One region of the Diaphorobacter sp. ED-3 genome, then DNA from elsewhere that is predicted to be linked to it. Evidence: riboswitches for the same ligand, from Rfam matches in the RefSeq annotation. Region 1 holds a riboswitch; each other region holds the start of a gene.
The links. A riboswitch is a leader RNA that binds a small molecule or an ion and turns the genes downstream of it on or off. The one in region 1 is predicted to bind glycine.
Positions count from the first base shown of each region.

Region 2: linked by a shared signal. The riboswitch ahead of PCQ86_RS18160 (D-amino acid dehydrogenase) and the one ahead of gcvT (glycine cleavage system aminomethyltransferase GcvT) in region 1 are both predicted to bind glycine.
Region 3: linked by a shared signal. The riboswitch ahead of PCQ86_RS02295 (D-amino acid dehydrogenase) and the one ahead of gcvT (glycine cleavage system aminomethyltransferase GcvT) in region 1 are both predicted to bind glycine.

Region 1 is NZ_CP115182.1:2,479,755-2,484,922, reverse strand. Features, by position in the region: gene gcvP (aminomethyl-transferring glycine dehydrogenase) at 1-824, opposite strand, end outside; gene gcvH (glycine cleavage system protein GcvH) at 893-1,267, opposite strand; gene gcvT (glycine cleavage system aminomethyltransferase GcvT) at 1,371-2,501, opposite strand; glycine riboswitch at 2,546-2,660, opposite strand; glycine riboswitch at 2,680-2,772, opposite strand; gene PCQ86_RS12150 (TRAP transporter large permease) at 2,779-4,056, opposite strand; gene PCQ86_RS12145 (TRAP transporter small permease) at 4,139-4,633, opposite strand; gene PCQ86_RS12140 (TRAP transporter substrate-binding protein) at 4,711-5,168, opposite strand, start outside.
Region 2 is NZ_CP115182.1:3,759,399-3,764,566, reverse strand. Features, by position in the region: gene PCQ86_RS18165 (FIST signal transduction protein) at 1-380, shown strand, start outside; gene PCQ86_RS18160 (D-amino acid dehydrogenase) at 452-1,762, opposite strand; glycine riboswitch at 1,856-1,967, opposite strand; gene PCQ86_RS18155 (CMD domain-containing protein) at 2,139-3,248, opposite strand; gene PCQ86_RS18150 (NAD(P)-binding domain-containing protein) at 3,245-4,723, opposite strand; gene PCQ86_RS18145 (Bug family tripartite tricarboxylate transporter substrate binding protein) at 4,756-5,168, opposite strand, start outside.
Region 3 is NZ_CP115182.1:468,424-473,591, reverse strand. Features, by position in the region: gene PCQ86_RS02305 (AraC family transcriptional regulator) at 1-786, shown strand, start outside; partial or broken gene PCQ86_RS02300 (amidohydrolase) at 789-1,702, shown strand; glycine riboswitch at 1,713-1,802, shown strand; glycine riboswitch at 1,803-1,915, shown strand; gene PCQ86_RS02295 (D-amino acid dehydrogenase) at 1,977-3,251, shown strand; gene PCQ86_RS02290 (trimeric intracellular cation channel family protein) at 3,369-4,007, opposite strand; gene PCQ86_RS02285 (IS5 family transposase) at 4,371-5,168, opposite strand, start outside.

The DNA.
Region 1 (5,168 bases):
GAGCCCACCACGATGTCGGCGTCCCACTCGCCGGGGGCCTTGAGCAGCGTGAGCGCCAGCAGGTCGGTAGCGAAGATGGCGGCGGCCTGCTTGGCGTGGATGGCGTCCACGTCGGCCTGCCAGTCCTGCACCCAGCCGCTGCTGGCAGGGTACTGGATGAGGGCGGCGAAGAAGTCGCCGGCCAGGGCCGCCTGCCATTCCTCCTGGGAATTGGCCACCACCACGGTGATGCCGATGGGGGCGGCGCGGGTCTGGATGACTTCGATGGTCTGCGGGTGCGCATCGCCTGCCACGATGAAGACGTCGCTCTTGGACTTGACCGAGCGCTTGGCCAGCGTCATGGCCTCGGCGGCAGCGGTGGCCTCGTCGAGCATGGAGGCGTTGGCGATGGGCATGGCCGTGAGGTCGCACACCATGGTCTGGAAGTTGAGCAGCGCCTCCATGCGGCCCTGGGAGATCTCGGCCTGGTAGGGCGTGTAGGCCGTGTACCAGGCAGGGTTTTCCAGTACGTTGCGCAGGATGACGCCCGGCGTGTGCGTGCCGTAGTAGCCCTGGCCGATGAAGCTCTTGAGGATGCGGTTCTTCGACGCAATGGCCTGGAGTTCAGCCAGCGCTGCGGCCTCGGTGGCCGGCGCGGGCAGGTCCATGGGGCGCTGGCGCGCAATGGAGCGCGGCACGATGGAATCAATGAGCGCTCGGCGCGAGGCCTCGCCGATCACCGACAGCATGTGTGCTTCGTCGGCGGCGTCGATGCCAATGTGGCGGGGCAGGAATTCAGCGGCGTTTTCAAGCGCCGCCAGGGGCAGGGGGGAGGGCATCTGCATGGCGAGGGACCAGTCTCAAGAGCGATGGGGCGGTGCGGCGGCGCCGTGTGCACGGCGCCGCGGGTGCATCAGGCGTTCTGGGCGAAGGCGGTATAGGCCGTTTCGTCCATCAGGCCGGCGAGCTGGCCGGCGTCGCTGAGCTTGACCTTGAAGAACCAGCCGGCGCCCAGCGGGTCGGAGTTGGCCAGGGACGGGTCGGCGCGCAAGGCCTCGTTGACCTCGACGATTTCGCCGGACACGGGCATGTAGACATCGGCAGCGGCCTTGACGGACTCGACCACACCGGCCACGTCGCCCTGGGCAAAGGTGGTGCCCACCGCGGGCAGGTCCACGAACACCACATCGCCCAACGCATCCTGCGCGTGGACGGTGATGCCGACGACGGCCGCGGCCGGGTCGGCTGCGTTGATCCATTCATGGTCTTTGGAAAACTGGATGCTCATGAGGGGCTCCGGGAAGAAGAGGTGGAAGGAAAAGGTTTGAGAGTGGTCAGCCCGCACTGTAGCCGGGCTGACCTGGGCGCGGTGGCAGTTCGCCGTGGTGAATTCAGCCGCGGTAGTAGCGTGTGGGAACAAAGGGCGTGGCAGCCACTTCCATGGGCACGGCCTTGCCGCGCACCATGGCGTTCACACGGGTGCCGGGGGCGGCATGGGCGGGCATTACGTAGGCCAGGGCGATGGGCTTGTCGGCAGTGGGGGCCAGCAGGCCGCTGGTGACTTCGCCGATGCGCTCGCCCGACTCGTTTTGCAACTCGGTGTGCTCACGCACGGGCACGCGCTCCAGCGCCACCAGGCCCACGCGCTTGCGCGTGAGGGTGGCCGGGCTGTCGATCTGGGCCAGCATCTTGTCGGCACCGGGAAAACCGCCAGCGCGCGCGCCGCCTGTACGGCGCACCTTCTGGATGGCCCAGTTCAGGCCGGCTTCGGGTGGGGTGGTGGTGGTGTCGATGTCGTTGCCATATAGGCACAAGCCGGCTTCCAGGCGCAGCGAATTGCGTGCGCCCAGGCCGATGGGCTTGACCTCGGGCTGGGCCAGCAGCGTGCGCGCCAGGGCCTCGGCCTGCGTGGCGGGCACCGAGATCTCGAAGCCGTCCTCTCCGGTGTAGCCGCTGCGCGTCACGAAGCACTGCGCCCCGGCGATGTCGAAATGCCCGCCGGTCATGAACACCAGTTTGTCCACGCCTGGTGCCAGACGCGCGAGCACCGCAGCCGCCTGTGGGCCCTGCAGCGCGAGCAGGGCCTGGTCGGGCATGGGAATCACCTGGCAGCGTTGGCCGATGCGCTCCTGGATGTGGGCAATGTCGCCCACCTTGCAGGCGCCGTTGACGATCACGAAGAGTTCGCCCTGAGCCATGCGGAAGAACATGAGGTCGTCGATGATGCCGCCCTCGTCATTGAGGAGCAGGCCGTAGCGCTGCTTGCCCACGGGCAGGTCGACCACGTCCACGGGCATCAGCGTCTCGAATGCTGCTGCGGCGTCAGGGCCGACCAGCTTGAGCTGCCCCATGTGCGACACGTCAAACAGGCCGGCCGCCGTGCGCGTGTGGTGGTGCTCGGCCATCAGGCCCATGGGGTATTGCACGGGCATGGAGTAGCCGGCGAAGGGCACCATGCGGGCGCCCAGTTCGATGTGCAGGGCGTTGAGGGGAGTGGTGAGCAGGTCGGACATGGCGGACATGGCAATGGGCGAAGGCAAATGGTGGAGCGATCTCTCGATCGCCGATTTGCCCCGCTGTCCGCTTTACCTGAGAGATTCACCCCGCCTGCATGGCATGTCGCGGGGCTTGCTCCTTCGGTGGGCCGCATGCTGCTGCGGCCTCTCTCCAGCAAGGGAAACACCCGCATCCCTGCGGGCGTGTCGCCAGTCCTTTTGCCTGAGCGTTCGGCTGCTGCCTGCGCCTTCGGCGGCCCGGCCCTGGGGGGCGCGGACTCTCTCCTGACGGGACGGATTCTATCTATTTTGCGTACACGAGATCACGCAGGGCCAGTGAAAGCGATGGCACGTAGGTGATGACCAGGAGGCACAGCAGGACCACGCCCACGAACGGCAACAGGTGGGCGACGATGCGATCCAGGGAGATGCGCGCCACCGTGCATGCCGCGAACAGGTTCACGCCAAAGGGCGGCGTGATCATGCCGAGCGCCAGGTTCACCACCATGATCAGCCCGAAGTGCACCGGGTCCACGCCGAAGTGCTGGGCCACCGGCGCCAGGATCGGCGCCAGCACGATGATGGCGGCGCTGGTCTCGATGAACATGCCGATCACGAACAGCGCGGCATTCACGCCCAGCAGGAACAGCGCGGGCGACTGCAGCACCTCCTGCAGCCAGCGGCCGATGGCGTCCGGCACGCCAGCGCGCGTGATGAGGAAGGCAAACAGGCCCGCATTGGCAATGATGAACATGATCACCGCCGACGAGATGGCCGACTTGCGCAGGATGGCGAACAGGTCCGCGACGCGGATCTCGCGGTAGATCAGCATGCCCACCACCAGCGCGTAGAACACGGCCACGGCAGAGGCCTCGGTGGGCGTGAACACGCCGCCGTAGATGCCGCCCAGGATGATGACTGGCATCAGCAGTGCCCAGCCCGCCTGCAGCAGCGCGCGGCCGAAGGGCATGCGCCCGTCGCCGTCATGCTTGCCCCAGCCCTTGTACTTGCAATACACCCAGACGAACAGCATCAGCGCACCGCTGATGAGGATGCCGGGGCCGAAGCCGGCAATGAACAGCTCACCAATCGACACCTCGGCCGCCACACCGTACAGGATCATGGGGATGGATGGAGGGATGATCACACCCAGCTCGGCACTGGTGGCCTGCAGCGCGGCCGCGTAGCTGGTGGGGTAGCCATGCTTGATGAGCGCAGGAATCAGGATGGCGCCGATGGCGAACGTGGTCGCCACCGATGACCCTGAGACGGCCGCGAAGATCATGCAGGTGAGCACGCAGGTCATGGGCAGGCCGCCCTGCACGCCGCCCACGATGCTCTTGGCAAACTCCACGAGCCGTCGCGAGATGCCGCCGGTCTCCATGAGGTTGCCCGCCAGGATGAAGAACGGAATGGCTGCGAGCGGAAACTTGTTGATGGAGGCGAACATCTCCTTCACGGAGATCAGCATGTTGGCGTTCGCCACCTGGATGCCCAGGATGGAGGCCAGCCCGATGGAGACGGCCACGGAGATGGTGAGCGCGAAGCACAGCACCATGGTGGAGATCATGACCGTGGTCATAGGGCCCCAACGCGCGTCATTTCATGTACCCGCCGCCCCCCGAGGGGGCCGCTCGCTTGCTTGAGGCGGCTCTGCGCGGCGCTCATTGGGCAGTCTCCAGTTCATGGCGCTGCGGGTCGATCAGATTGCCCACGATGCCGAGGATGCTGAACAGCCCACCCACGGGCATGGCCAGATAGGCCCAGAACATCGAAACCGACTCCAGCCCTGCCATCGACTGCACGCCGCCGCGGCGCGCGTAGTCCCACCCCCACCAGATGATCACGGCGATGAGCGCCAGCGCTGCCAGGCACACCACCCAGTCCAGCACGCGGCGCAGCGGGCGCGGGCTCCAGCGGTAGAGCACGTCGACGCTGACCATGGCGCCCTGCCGGAATGCCATGGGAATCGCCAGAAACACCATCCAGATCAGGCTGAAGCGGATCAGCACCTCGGTCCACTCGGCCGGCTCTTCGAAAACGAAACGCATCAGGATCTGGAACATGCCGAGCGCCGAGGCCAGCGCCAGCATGGCGCAGGCGCCCCACATGGCGACGGCGGTGCTCCAGCGCTCGCAGGAGAGGAAGAAGGTTTTCATGCGCACTCACGAAAATATGAATAAAAACGCCCGTGGCACATGATCCACGGGCGGTAGCAGCTACTGAAAAGTGAGCGTCACTTGTAGTTGCGGATCTTGTCGAGGTTGGCCTTGCCGAACTCTTTCTCGAACTGCGCGTTCACGGGCGCGAGCGCGGCGACAAACTTGGACTTGTCCAGATCGTCGATCACCGTCATGCCCTTGGCGCGCAGGTCGGCCACGCCCTTGGCGTCGTCCTCGTCCACGCGAGCGCGGTTGGCCTTGGTGCCCTCCTTGGCGGCGTCGATGAAGGCCTGCTTGTCCGCGGGTGAGAGCTTGTCGAACACCGCCTTGTTCATCACGAAGATGCAGGGCGAGTACACGTGACCCGTCAGCGAGAGGTGTTTTTGTACCTGGTCGAACTTGGCCGAGATGATGACGGGCAGGGGGTTTTCCTGGCCGTCCACCGTGCCCTGCTGCAGGGCTGTGAACACCTCGGGGAAGGCCATGGGCGTGGTGATGATGCCGAAACCCTTGTACGCGGCGATGTGCACCG
Region 2 (5,168 bases), 1.3 Mb from region 1:
ATGTCGAGGTGGGCATGCGCCTGGCCTTCTGCCAGCGCAACGTCGGCGCGGCCCGTGCCGACCTGATGCGCATCTGCGCCGAGATCCGTGAGGAGCTATCGCCCCAGCTCGAAGAGGCGCAGGCGCTGCCCGCCGCAGGCAGCGCGCCGCATGCCGAGCCGACGGGCGGCCGGCGCATTTGCGGTGCGCTGTATGTGAGTTGCTCGGGCCGCGGCGGGCCGCACTTCGGTGGGCCCAGCGCCGAGCTGCAGATCGTGCGCCATGCGCTGGGCGACGTGCCCCTGGCGGGCTTCTTCGCCGGCGGCGAAATCGCCGCGCACCGGCTCTATGGCTACACGGGCGTGCTGACGGTGTTCGTCGCGCCGGACGGGGCTTTATAAGCCTTTTTGGCCTCTAGCGCCCGTCCACCAAGCGCAAGCAGCTATGCAATGCATAGCGCCGTGGCGCTTGCTCAAACGCCGATGACGGCGGGGCGGGGCGCCGCAGCAGGGCGCGGCAGGCCGCAGAACGCGAAGTCCAGCTCCGGCTCCAGCCCGCTCACGATGCGCGCGATGGACTTGCCCGAGCCGCAGGCGTGGGTCCAGCCCAGCGTGCCGTGGCCGGTGTTCAGGAACAGGTTGCCGTAGCGCGTCTTGCCGATCAGCGGCACGTTGCTCGGCGTGGCGGGGCGCAGGCCGCTCCAGAACTGCGCCTGGCTCGCATCGCCCGCGCCGGGAAAGAGCTGCTCCACGCGCCGCACGATGGCTTCGCAGCGCACGGCGTTCAGTGCGCGCTCGTAGCCGTTGAGCTCGGCCGTCCCCGCGATGCGCAGCCGGTCGCCCTGCGCGCTGGTGTAGCGCGAGAAGACCAGCTTGTACTCGTCGTCCGTCAGGCTCACCTGGTAGGCGGCGGCCGTGTCGCGCACCGGCAGCGTCACCGAATAGCCCTTGGCCGGGTAGATCGGCAGGCGCAGGCCCAGGGGCTGGGCCAGCAGCGGGCTGAATGCGCCCAGCGCCAGCACGTAGGCGTCGCCGCGCAAGCGCTCGTAGCCGCCGGCCTCGTTGGTGACCTCCACATGGTCGATGGCGCCGCCCGCCGGGTGCAGCGCGGTGATGTGGCAACCCAGGCGGAATTGCACGCCCGCGGCCTGGGCCACGCCGGCCAGCGCGCGCGTGAACAGGTGGGCGTCACCGGACTCGTCCTCCGCCGTGTAGGTGGCGCCCGCCAGCTGCGGGCGGACGTGGGCCAGGGCCGGCTCGATGCGCACGGCCTCGTCGGCATCCACCACGCGGCGGTGGCAGCCCAGCGCACGCATCTGCTCGGCGGGCGCCAGCGCGGCGTCGAACTCCTGGGCGCTGGTGTAGAAGTGCAGGATGCCCTGCGTGCGCTGGTCGTACTGCAGGCCCGTGTCGGTGCGCAGTTGCTGCAGCGTGCTGCGGCTGTAGCTGCCCAGGCTCACGATCTGCTCGATGTTGTGGCGCGTGCGCGCGGGCGTGCATTCGCGCAGGAATTGCAGGCCCCAAAGCCACTGGCGCATGTCCGCGCGCAGGCGAAACAACAGCGGCGCATCCTCTTTGCCCAGCCACTGCAGCACCTTGAGCGGCGCGCCGGGGTTGGCCCAGGGCTCGGCGTGGCTGACCGAGATCTGGCCGCCGTTGGCGAAGCTGGTTTCCGCACCGGGCACAGCCTGCCGGTCGATGACGGTGACCTCGTGGCCGAGTTGCTGGAGGAAGTACGCAGAGGTGGTGCCGACGACGCCGGCGCCGAGAACGATCACGCGCATGGTTTACAAGCCTTTTTCAAGGTTTGCGCAGGCAGGGCGCGCGCGAGCAGCTATTGAATGAATAGCGAACAGCGGGCACGACATGGCCTGGCTGCCGCTCCCCCTGTCCTTGGTACCTGAGAGATTCATGCCGCGCGGGACCGTGCGCGGCACTTGCTCCTTCGGTGCGCCACGGCGGGCGTGGCGGCTCTCCAGACGGCTGTGTGGGTGTGCAGTACGGAACCTGAGCGTGTATGGGAGTTTGCGCCTTCGGTGAAACGGCATGCAGCCGTTTGCTCTCCTGCGCCGGCCATCGTAGCGGCGCGGGCGCGGCGTCCCCAGCGGGCTAACCCTCAGACCATGAACACGCTCTCAGGGCGGGGCGCTGCGTGCATGCTCAGGGGTAGACCGCTTCGCCCAGGTTGAGCATGAGGCGGTTGGCCCAGGCGAACAGCGCGGCGGCGTGCACCGTGTCCAGGATTTCCAGGTTGCTCAGGCCCGCGGCGCGCAGCGGCGCGATGTGCTGCGGCCCGAATGCACCGGGCGCGCGCGTGAGCGCGGCGCTGGCCTGCGCCAGGGCGCGTTCGCGGGCGTTGGTGCCGGCGCTGTCGGGGTCGGCGAAGATCTGCGCGATCACGTCGTTGCGCTTGGCCAGCTGCTCGAAGCGCTGCGCATGCACCGACGCGCAGTACACGCAGCCGTTGATGCGCGAGACCACGGTGGTGGCCACCTCGCGCTCTGCGCGCGGCAGGCCGCCAGGCGCGTACATGATGGCGTTGAACGCCTCCGAGCGCTCGGCGAGCACGCGGGGCTGGTGCGCCAGCACGAGGTAGAAGTCCGACGTGCGTGCCTTGGGGTGGCTGGCGTCCAGCACGGCGTTCTGCTCGGCGCTGGCGGTTGCGGGGTCCACCACGGGCAGCCAGGCCTTCCAGTCCAGCGTCTCGCTGGTGTAGCCGGCCAGGCGCAGCGGCTCGCCGGGCGGGGGCAGGTTGGCGGGGTGCACGAAGGGCGCTTCTGGCGTGGCGGGTGCGACCGGCGCGGCTGCGGTGCCCGCGGGGCCGAGGGTGGCCAGCGCCGCCACGCCGGCCACCAACCGCGCCTGGTAGGCCACGAAGCCGATGAGCTGCGCGAGCAGCACCACGTCCGGCGTGGCGAGGCCCGCCTGGGGCAGGGCGAGCAGGGCCGCGCGGTCGGCCGCGGCGGGCTGCGTGGCCAGCAGCTGCGTGAAATGCGTGATGGCTTGCCAGCGCGCATCCGCCAGCGGGGCTGGCAGGCCGGCCAGGCGCGCGCCGTAATGGTCGGCCAGCGTTGCCACGCCGCTGGCGGCCGCCACGGCCTGGGCCACGGACAGGCGCTCGGCCAGCGCCAGGCCCCCGGGCAGTGCGGGCGCGAGCAGCAGGTCTTCGCAGGCCTGGGTGGCGGTGATGGCCTTGGCGCGCTGTTGGCGCGCGGCCTGGGCATGGGGGGCATGGCCCAGGCGGGCGAGTTGGTCGATGGTGTCGGTCATGGCGAAGGCAGGATGCGTTGGGAGGTGTCGGCGGGCGTCCATTCGTCGCCGAGCAGTTCGGGCTCGGCATAGGCCTGCAGCGCGGCGAAGTGGTGCTCCACGTCCTCGCGGTACAGCAGGCCGGCGATGCCGCTGGCCAGGCGCCGTGCGCCGTCGCTGATGGCGGGGATGTCGCCCGACACCGTGCCGTGTGACAGCGCCGCCGGGTAGCAGAAGCAGTGGATGCGGTCCAGGCCAGGGCAGGCGCCGGCGGCTTTCTCGCGGAATTCGAACACCGGGCCGAGGTCGGGCGAGTCGGACAGTTCGCGGTCTTCATCGCCGGCGGGCGGCTGGTAGCGCTCGCCCCAGGTGCGCACATGGCGCGCAAACGGCGCGAACTCGGGCTTTTGTGCCCAGTCGATCACGAAGCCTGTGGCGAGGACCAGGAAGTCGAACGCAAACGTGCCCTTGGCCGTCGCCACGTGCAGCGCGTCGCCCACCTGCGTGACGCCCTGCACCGCGCAACCGAAGTGGAAGAACGCATGGGCGTGCCGCGACACGCGCAGCGTGCTGCCGTGCGGCGGCGGCACCTGCTGCACGTTGATGTAATGGCGGATGCGCCACTTCCATGCGTCGGGCAGGTCGTGGTGCCCCTGCGTGAGGCCGGGCACGCCCGAGCCCTTGGACTTGTTCACCGTGGGCATCACCGCGCGGCGCGCGATCAGGTCCACGCTGGCGGCGCCGCATTCCAGCGCCGTGCCGGCGCTGTCCATGGCGGACGAGCCCATGCCGATCACGCCCACGCGCTTGCCCTTGAGCGTGGCGTAGTCCAGCACATCGGACGAATGCGCCCACAGGCCGCCCTGTGCGGCGTGGCGCACGCCGTGCATGAAGGCAGGGATCTGCGGGCCGCCCAGGCCGTCGCGGCCCGTGGCCAGCACCACGCGGCGCGCCAGCCAGGTGGCGTGGCCGGCGGGGGCCTGCACGTCCACCGCCACCAGGCCTTCGGCGCGTGGGTGCACGGCGGTGACGGTGTGTTCATTGCGCACGTCGGCCTGCGTCACGCGGCGGTACCAGCGCAGGTAGTCCATCCACTGCAGGCGCGGGATCTTGTCGAGCGCGGCCCAGGCCTCGCGGCCCCACTGGGCCTCGAACCAGGCGCGGAAGGTGAGCGAGGGCACGCCGAGCGCGGGGCCGGTGAGCTCCTTGGGCGAGCGCAGCGTGTCCATGCGCGCCGTGGTGGCCCAGGGGCCCTCGTAGTCGGCGGGCGCGCGGTCCAGCAGCACGGCGGCAATGCCCTGCTGCGCCAGCGCCATGCTGGCCGCCAGGCCGGCCTGGCCGGCACCGATGATGAGCACGTCGGTGACGGGCTGCCCTTCATGGGCGCGTGGCGGCAGCCATGCGCGGGCACGCCAGTTGAGGGTGAGCAGGTCGTGCCGCAGGCGGTCTTCGAGGGCGGCCAGGCCGGCCGCCCCCAGGGGAAGCGAAAGAGACATGGAGGGCGTCGAAGAAAGCGTGGAGGGCGAAATCAGTCGATGCTGATTTTGGCGTCCTTCACCACTTGCGCCCACTTCGCGCGGTCCTTGTGGACCGTCTGGCGGAACTGCTCGGGCGTTTCGATGCGCACCGTGTTGCCCTGCGACTCGAAGCGCTGGCGCACGTCGGGCTGCTCCAGCACCTCGCGCAAGGCGGTGTTCAGCTTCTGGACCACGGCTGGGTCGGTGCCCTTGGGCGCGAAGATGCCGAACCAGATCGAGCTGTCAAAGCCCTTGGTGCCGGGCAGGCCGCTGGCGCCGATGGGCGGCACCTCCTTCACGGCCGCCACGGGCTTGGCCGTGGTTACCCCCAGCAGGCGCACCTTGCCGGCCTTGTAGTGCGGCAGCACGGTCTGCACCTGGTTCATGATGCAGCAGGTCTCTCCGCGCAGCACGGAGGTGATGG
Region 3 (5,168 bases), 2.0 Mb from region 1:
CGCGTGTTCTATTCGGGCAACCTGTGCCAGATCTCCGCCTTTGAGGCCGAAGCTCATGTGGGCCATGTGCATTTGATGCGCAGGGGCACCATGAGCGTGATCGACCGGCATGGGCGCGCCAGCAGGGTTGAAGAGCCCAGTTTGTTGTTTTTCCCGCAGAGTTCTGCCCACCGGCTGGTGCCCGATAGCGCCGACGGTGTTGACCTGGTGTGTGCGTCTGTCGATCTGGGCGACGAGGCCCGAGGCGCGCTGATCTCTGCCATGCCCGAGGTGCTGGTGATTCCGCTGAACCAGTCGTCCAGTCTTTCACCCGCGTTGGACCTGTTGTTCCAGGAAGCCTTTGACGAAAAGTGTGGTCGGCAAGCTGCGCTGGACCTGTTGATGGAATACCTGCTCATCTTGTTGCTGCGCCACCTGCTTGACATTTCATCGGTCACCACCGGCATCCTGGCGGCGCTGGGCGACCCACGTTTGTCCAAAGCGGTCACGTCCATGCACGACCGGCCCGGCCATGCATGGACGCTGGAATCGTTGGCCGAAACCGCAGGCATGTCGCGCGCACGCTTTGCCAATCACTTTCGAGAGGTGTCGGGCCTGACCGCGCTCGACTACCTCACGGCCTGGCGCATCACAGTAGTCAAGGGTTTGCTCAAACGAGGCAAGCCGCTCAAGTCCATTGCGCCCATGGTGGGTTACGCCAGCGCTGTAGCGCTTACCCGCGCTTTCACCCACCGCGTCGGCATGCCGCCACTTGCCTGGCTGCAAACGCACACCGATCAGGACTGAGGCTGCCCCATGCCAGTTGCCATGCGGGTTTGATGCATGCCTGCGGCCACGACGGACACACCGCAATGCTGCTGGCTGCGGCCGAACATATTGCAAAGTCCACCACGTTTGATGGCACGCTGAATTTGATCTTTCAGCCCGCTGAAGAAAGCTTGGGGGGGCGCGCAAGATGATTGAAGACGGCCTGTTTGACCGCTTCCCCTGCGACGCAATCTTTGCCATGCACAACCTGCCGGGCTTTCGGCCAGGTCAGTTGTTATTGCGCGAAGGCGCAACCATGGCGTCCAGCGAAAACATTCTGGTGCACATTGAAGGTAAAGGCGGCCATGGTGCCATGCCGCACCAGAGTGCTGACCCGGTCGTTGCGGGTTCGGCAATTGTCATGGCGCTACAAACCATCGTTTCACGCAACGTACCCCCACTGCACATGGCCGTGATCACGGTCGGCTCTTTTCAGTCGGGTGTGGTCAACAACGTCATCCCCCAAAACGCCACGTTAAAGCTTAGCGTACGGGCGCTGGATCGGGATGTGCGAGAGTTGTTGCGCAATCGCATTGTGGAGCTCGTTGAGTTACAGGCGAAAAGTTTTGGCGTGACCGCAAAAGTCGAGTTTTTGCCCGGTTACCCGGTGCTGGTCAATACCCCTATTGAGACGGGAATAGCCCGCGAAGTGGCGGTGGCGTTGGTAGGCGCAGATAACGTGGTGCTCCAAACTGAACCGCTCACCGCCAGTGAAGACTTCGCCTACATGCTCGACAAAGTGCCAGGCAGCTATCTATTCATCGGGAATGGCGATGCAACTAACGGAGGTCACGGGGCCTGCATGGTGCACAACCCCAATTACGATTTTGAAGACCGCAACATACCTGTGGGTGCTGCGTTCTGGGTCGCGTTGACTGAGCGCTTTCTGGCGTAGTTTTTTTATGAAATTCAGATCGGGAGAGATCGCGTTAAATCGCGACGCCGAAGGAGCAACCACCCCGGAAACTCTCAGGCAAAAGGACCGGTTTGAATCGTTGATATCTCTGAAGAGTTGCTGGTCTTAGTCACCCGGCACACCGCAGGAGCAAGTGGTTGCATTGAACACGATGGACCACGAATCTCTCAGGTTCTAAACAGAGGGGGTGCACCAGCCATGCACAGGGCTTGTTGGTGCTCAACACTTTGACGTTTTTGAAAGCTCATTCACTATGAAAACAATCGCAGTTATTGGCGGCGGCATCACGGGCGTCACAACAGCTTATGCCTTGGCAAAACGCGGCTTTTCCGTTACCTTGTTTGAACGCCATCGCTATGCTGCGATGGAAACATCATTCGCAAACGGAGGGCAACTCTCTGCATCTAATGCAGAAGTTTGGACGCATTGGTCCACCATCCTCAAAGGGCTAAAGTGGATGCTCAAAAGTGATGCGCCGCTGCTGGTCAACCCAGCACCTACGTGGCACAAACTCTCCTGGTTTGCAGAGTTCATTGCTGCGATGCCCCATTACGAGCGCAACACGGTTGAGACAGCTCGCTTAGCAGTCGCAGCCCGCAAACACTTGTTTACTTGGGCGCAGGAAGAAGGCATTGATTTCGACCTGAAGAAGGAAGGCATCCTGCACATTTACCGTGACAAAAAAGGGTTCGACCATGCAGGCAAAGTGTCAGTCATGCTGGCCAAGGGGGGCCTACCTCGCTATGCCGTGACCCCAGCTGAAATGAAAGCCATCGAGCCGACATTGGCAGGCACCTACTACGGTGGCTACTTCACTGAGAGCGATTCCACGGGAGACATTCACAAATTCACCAATGGACTAGCAAATGCGGCATCACGACTCGGCGTGCACACGCTGTATGGTCAAGATGTGACGTCGATTCAAAGCGATGGCCAACAAGCTGTCATCACCGTGACACAACAAGACGCCACCCCAAGCCTGCATACCTTTGATAGCGTGGTGGTGTGTGCAGGAGTGGGCAGCCGTGACTTTGCAGCTCAGCTAGGCGATCGCGTGAACATCTACCCCGTCAAAGGCTACTCCATCACCGTCAACTTGAACGATGAAGAAAGTCAATTGGGTGCCCCCACCGTGAGCTTACTGGATGACGAAACCAAGTTGGTCACCAGCCGCTTAGGCCTCAACCGTTTCCGCGTTGCAGGCACTGCCGAATTCAATGGCGTGAACCGTGACATTCGCGCAGACCGCATCCGCCCATTGATTGAATGGGTGGAACAATGTTTTCCCCGCGTTAACACACGCTCTGTAGTGCCTTGGGCAGGCTTGCGCCCTATGATGCCCAACATGATGCCTCGGGTGGGTCAAGGTAGAACTCCCAATGTTTTTTACAACACCGGGCATGGGCACTTGGGTTGGACGTTATCAGCCGTGACAGCTGAGCTGGTGTCAGACACCATCGTCAAAGCTGCAGCAAAGAAATCAGGATATTCAATGAACTTGCATGCAGTTGCTGCTGGCAACATTTAGAGTTCAAAATAATAAGCAGTAGGGGTCTTGCGGCTCTCTACTGCTTTTTTTCTTAACTTAGTTGGTGATTTTCTAAAAAATTAAACAACCTCATCATTGGTTATAGTTTTTTAACATTCAAGCCCGCCAAGCCGGCAGTTGCCAGTTGCGCCACAGTGCCAGTGCGCGAAGGCACACAGTAACAAATAAGCACCCCAGTAAGGCCATCCAGTCTGGAGCATCTAATGTCCAAAGGACCACGTAAGTCCAGCCACCAGCAAAAGAACACACCGCGTAGGGGCGGTGGTCTTTGAAAGCCGTGGGAATTTCATTGCAAACCATGTCACGCAGCACACCACCAAAAACACCCGTGATCAGGCCCATTAAGACGGCGACTACTGGCGGCATGAGTGACTGCAAGGCGAGGTGAACTCCCGTCGCAGTAAATAGTCCCAAGCCCAGCGCGTCGGGCCAGAGTATTGTTCTTTCAGTTACTTCAAAATGCCGCTGTCGCATGAAGACCATAGCAAATACGCACAAGGCCAATACGCCCCAAAGCATTTCGGTATGTTGCACCCAAAAAAACGGGCGTTGATCAAGCAGCAAGTCGCGCAAGGTGCCACCTCCAAAAGCTGCCAGAAAAGCCACAACACAAATGCCCACCGCATCGAGCTTTTTACCCGCAGCTTTCATCAGTCCAGACAACGCAAATGCAGCGGTCGCTAACAACTCGACTATCAAATGTAGGGTGTCCCCCCATGATTGAAGTAAATACATTGAAAATTTATGTCACCAATTTAAAGTTTTCATAGCTAAAGCAAATTCAATCGCACTGTAAATTCCACGTTTTTAATTTTATAGGCTACTGGTCTACAACAGTTCGACTTTAAAAATTGAGCTCGAATAATTAGGGCTGTCACAGTTCGATGTCAGTGCATGGTCTCAAAAAAATTTTTTTGATTCGCGCACTAAGCAAAGCGTCTAAGGATGTCCTGAACAACTCGGATTAGTAAGTGCTACCGGTCCGTTTTTTTAGATGGCGCAATTGCAGCCGTTTTGCTCGCGTCTTCGCGCCATTTCTCACGCCATTTCTGGTCATTCGCGCCGCTTTTGCGGCCTCTGGCCTGTTTGCAGACGCACTCATCCCTGCGCCGCCAGCAGTTGGTGGCGCACCATCCACAGGTTCGATAGTGCAAACAGCGTCTTGAGCTGCAACGTGTTCTTCTTGAGCCCCCGGTAACGCACCTTGGTATAGCCAAACTGTCGTTTGATCACCCTGAAGGGGTGTTCCACCTTGGCCCGGATGCTGGCCTTGATCTTCTCCACTTGGTCTATGAGCGCATCAACGGGGTTGTTCTCTTTGTCCAGCTCTTTGCGTTTGCCTGGGCGCATCGCCACATGCCAAGTGACGTCTTTGCTGGCATCGGGGCGCTTGTGTGCGCCTTGGTAGCCCGCATCCCCAAAGACGTCTGTCTCCTGACCATGGAGCAAACTGTTGCCTTCCACCACATCAGACACGTTGCCCGAGGTGCCGATGACGGTGTGCACCAGCCCAGAGTCCGCGTCCACGCCGATATGGGCCTTCATGCCAAAGTGCCACTCGTTGCCCTTTTGGCTGGAGTGCATCTCTGGATCGCGCTTTCTGCCCTTGTTCTTGGTGGAACTCGGTGCTGCAATCAAGGTGGCATCCACGGCTGTTCCGGCCTTGAGCAGCAAGCCCTGGGCTGCCAGCAGATCATTGACGGTGGCCAGAATCTGATCGGCCAGCTTATGTTTCTCCAGCCGATGGCGAAACCTCAGGATGGTGCTCTCATCCGGTATTCGTCCATGGGCATCGAGCTGGGCAAACTCTCGGTAGATCGGGGTGTCAAAGAAGGCTTCTTCCATCGCCAGATCTGACAGGGTGAACCACTGTTGCATGCAGTGGATGCGCAGCAT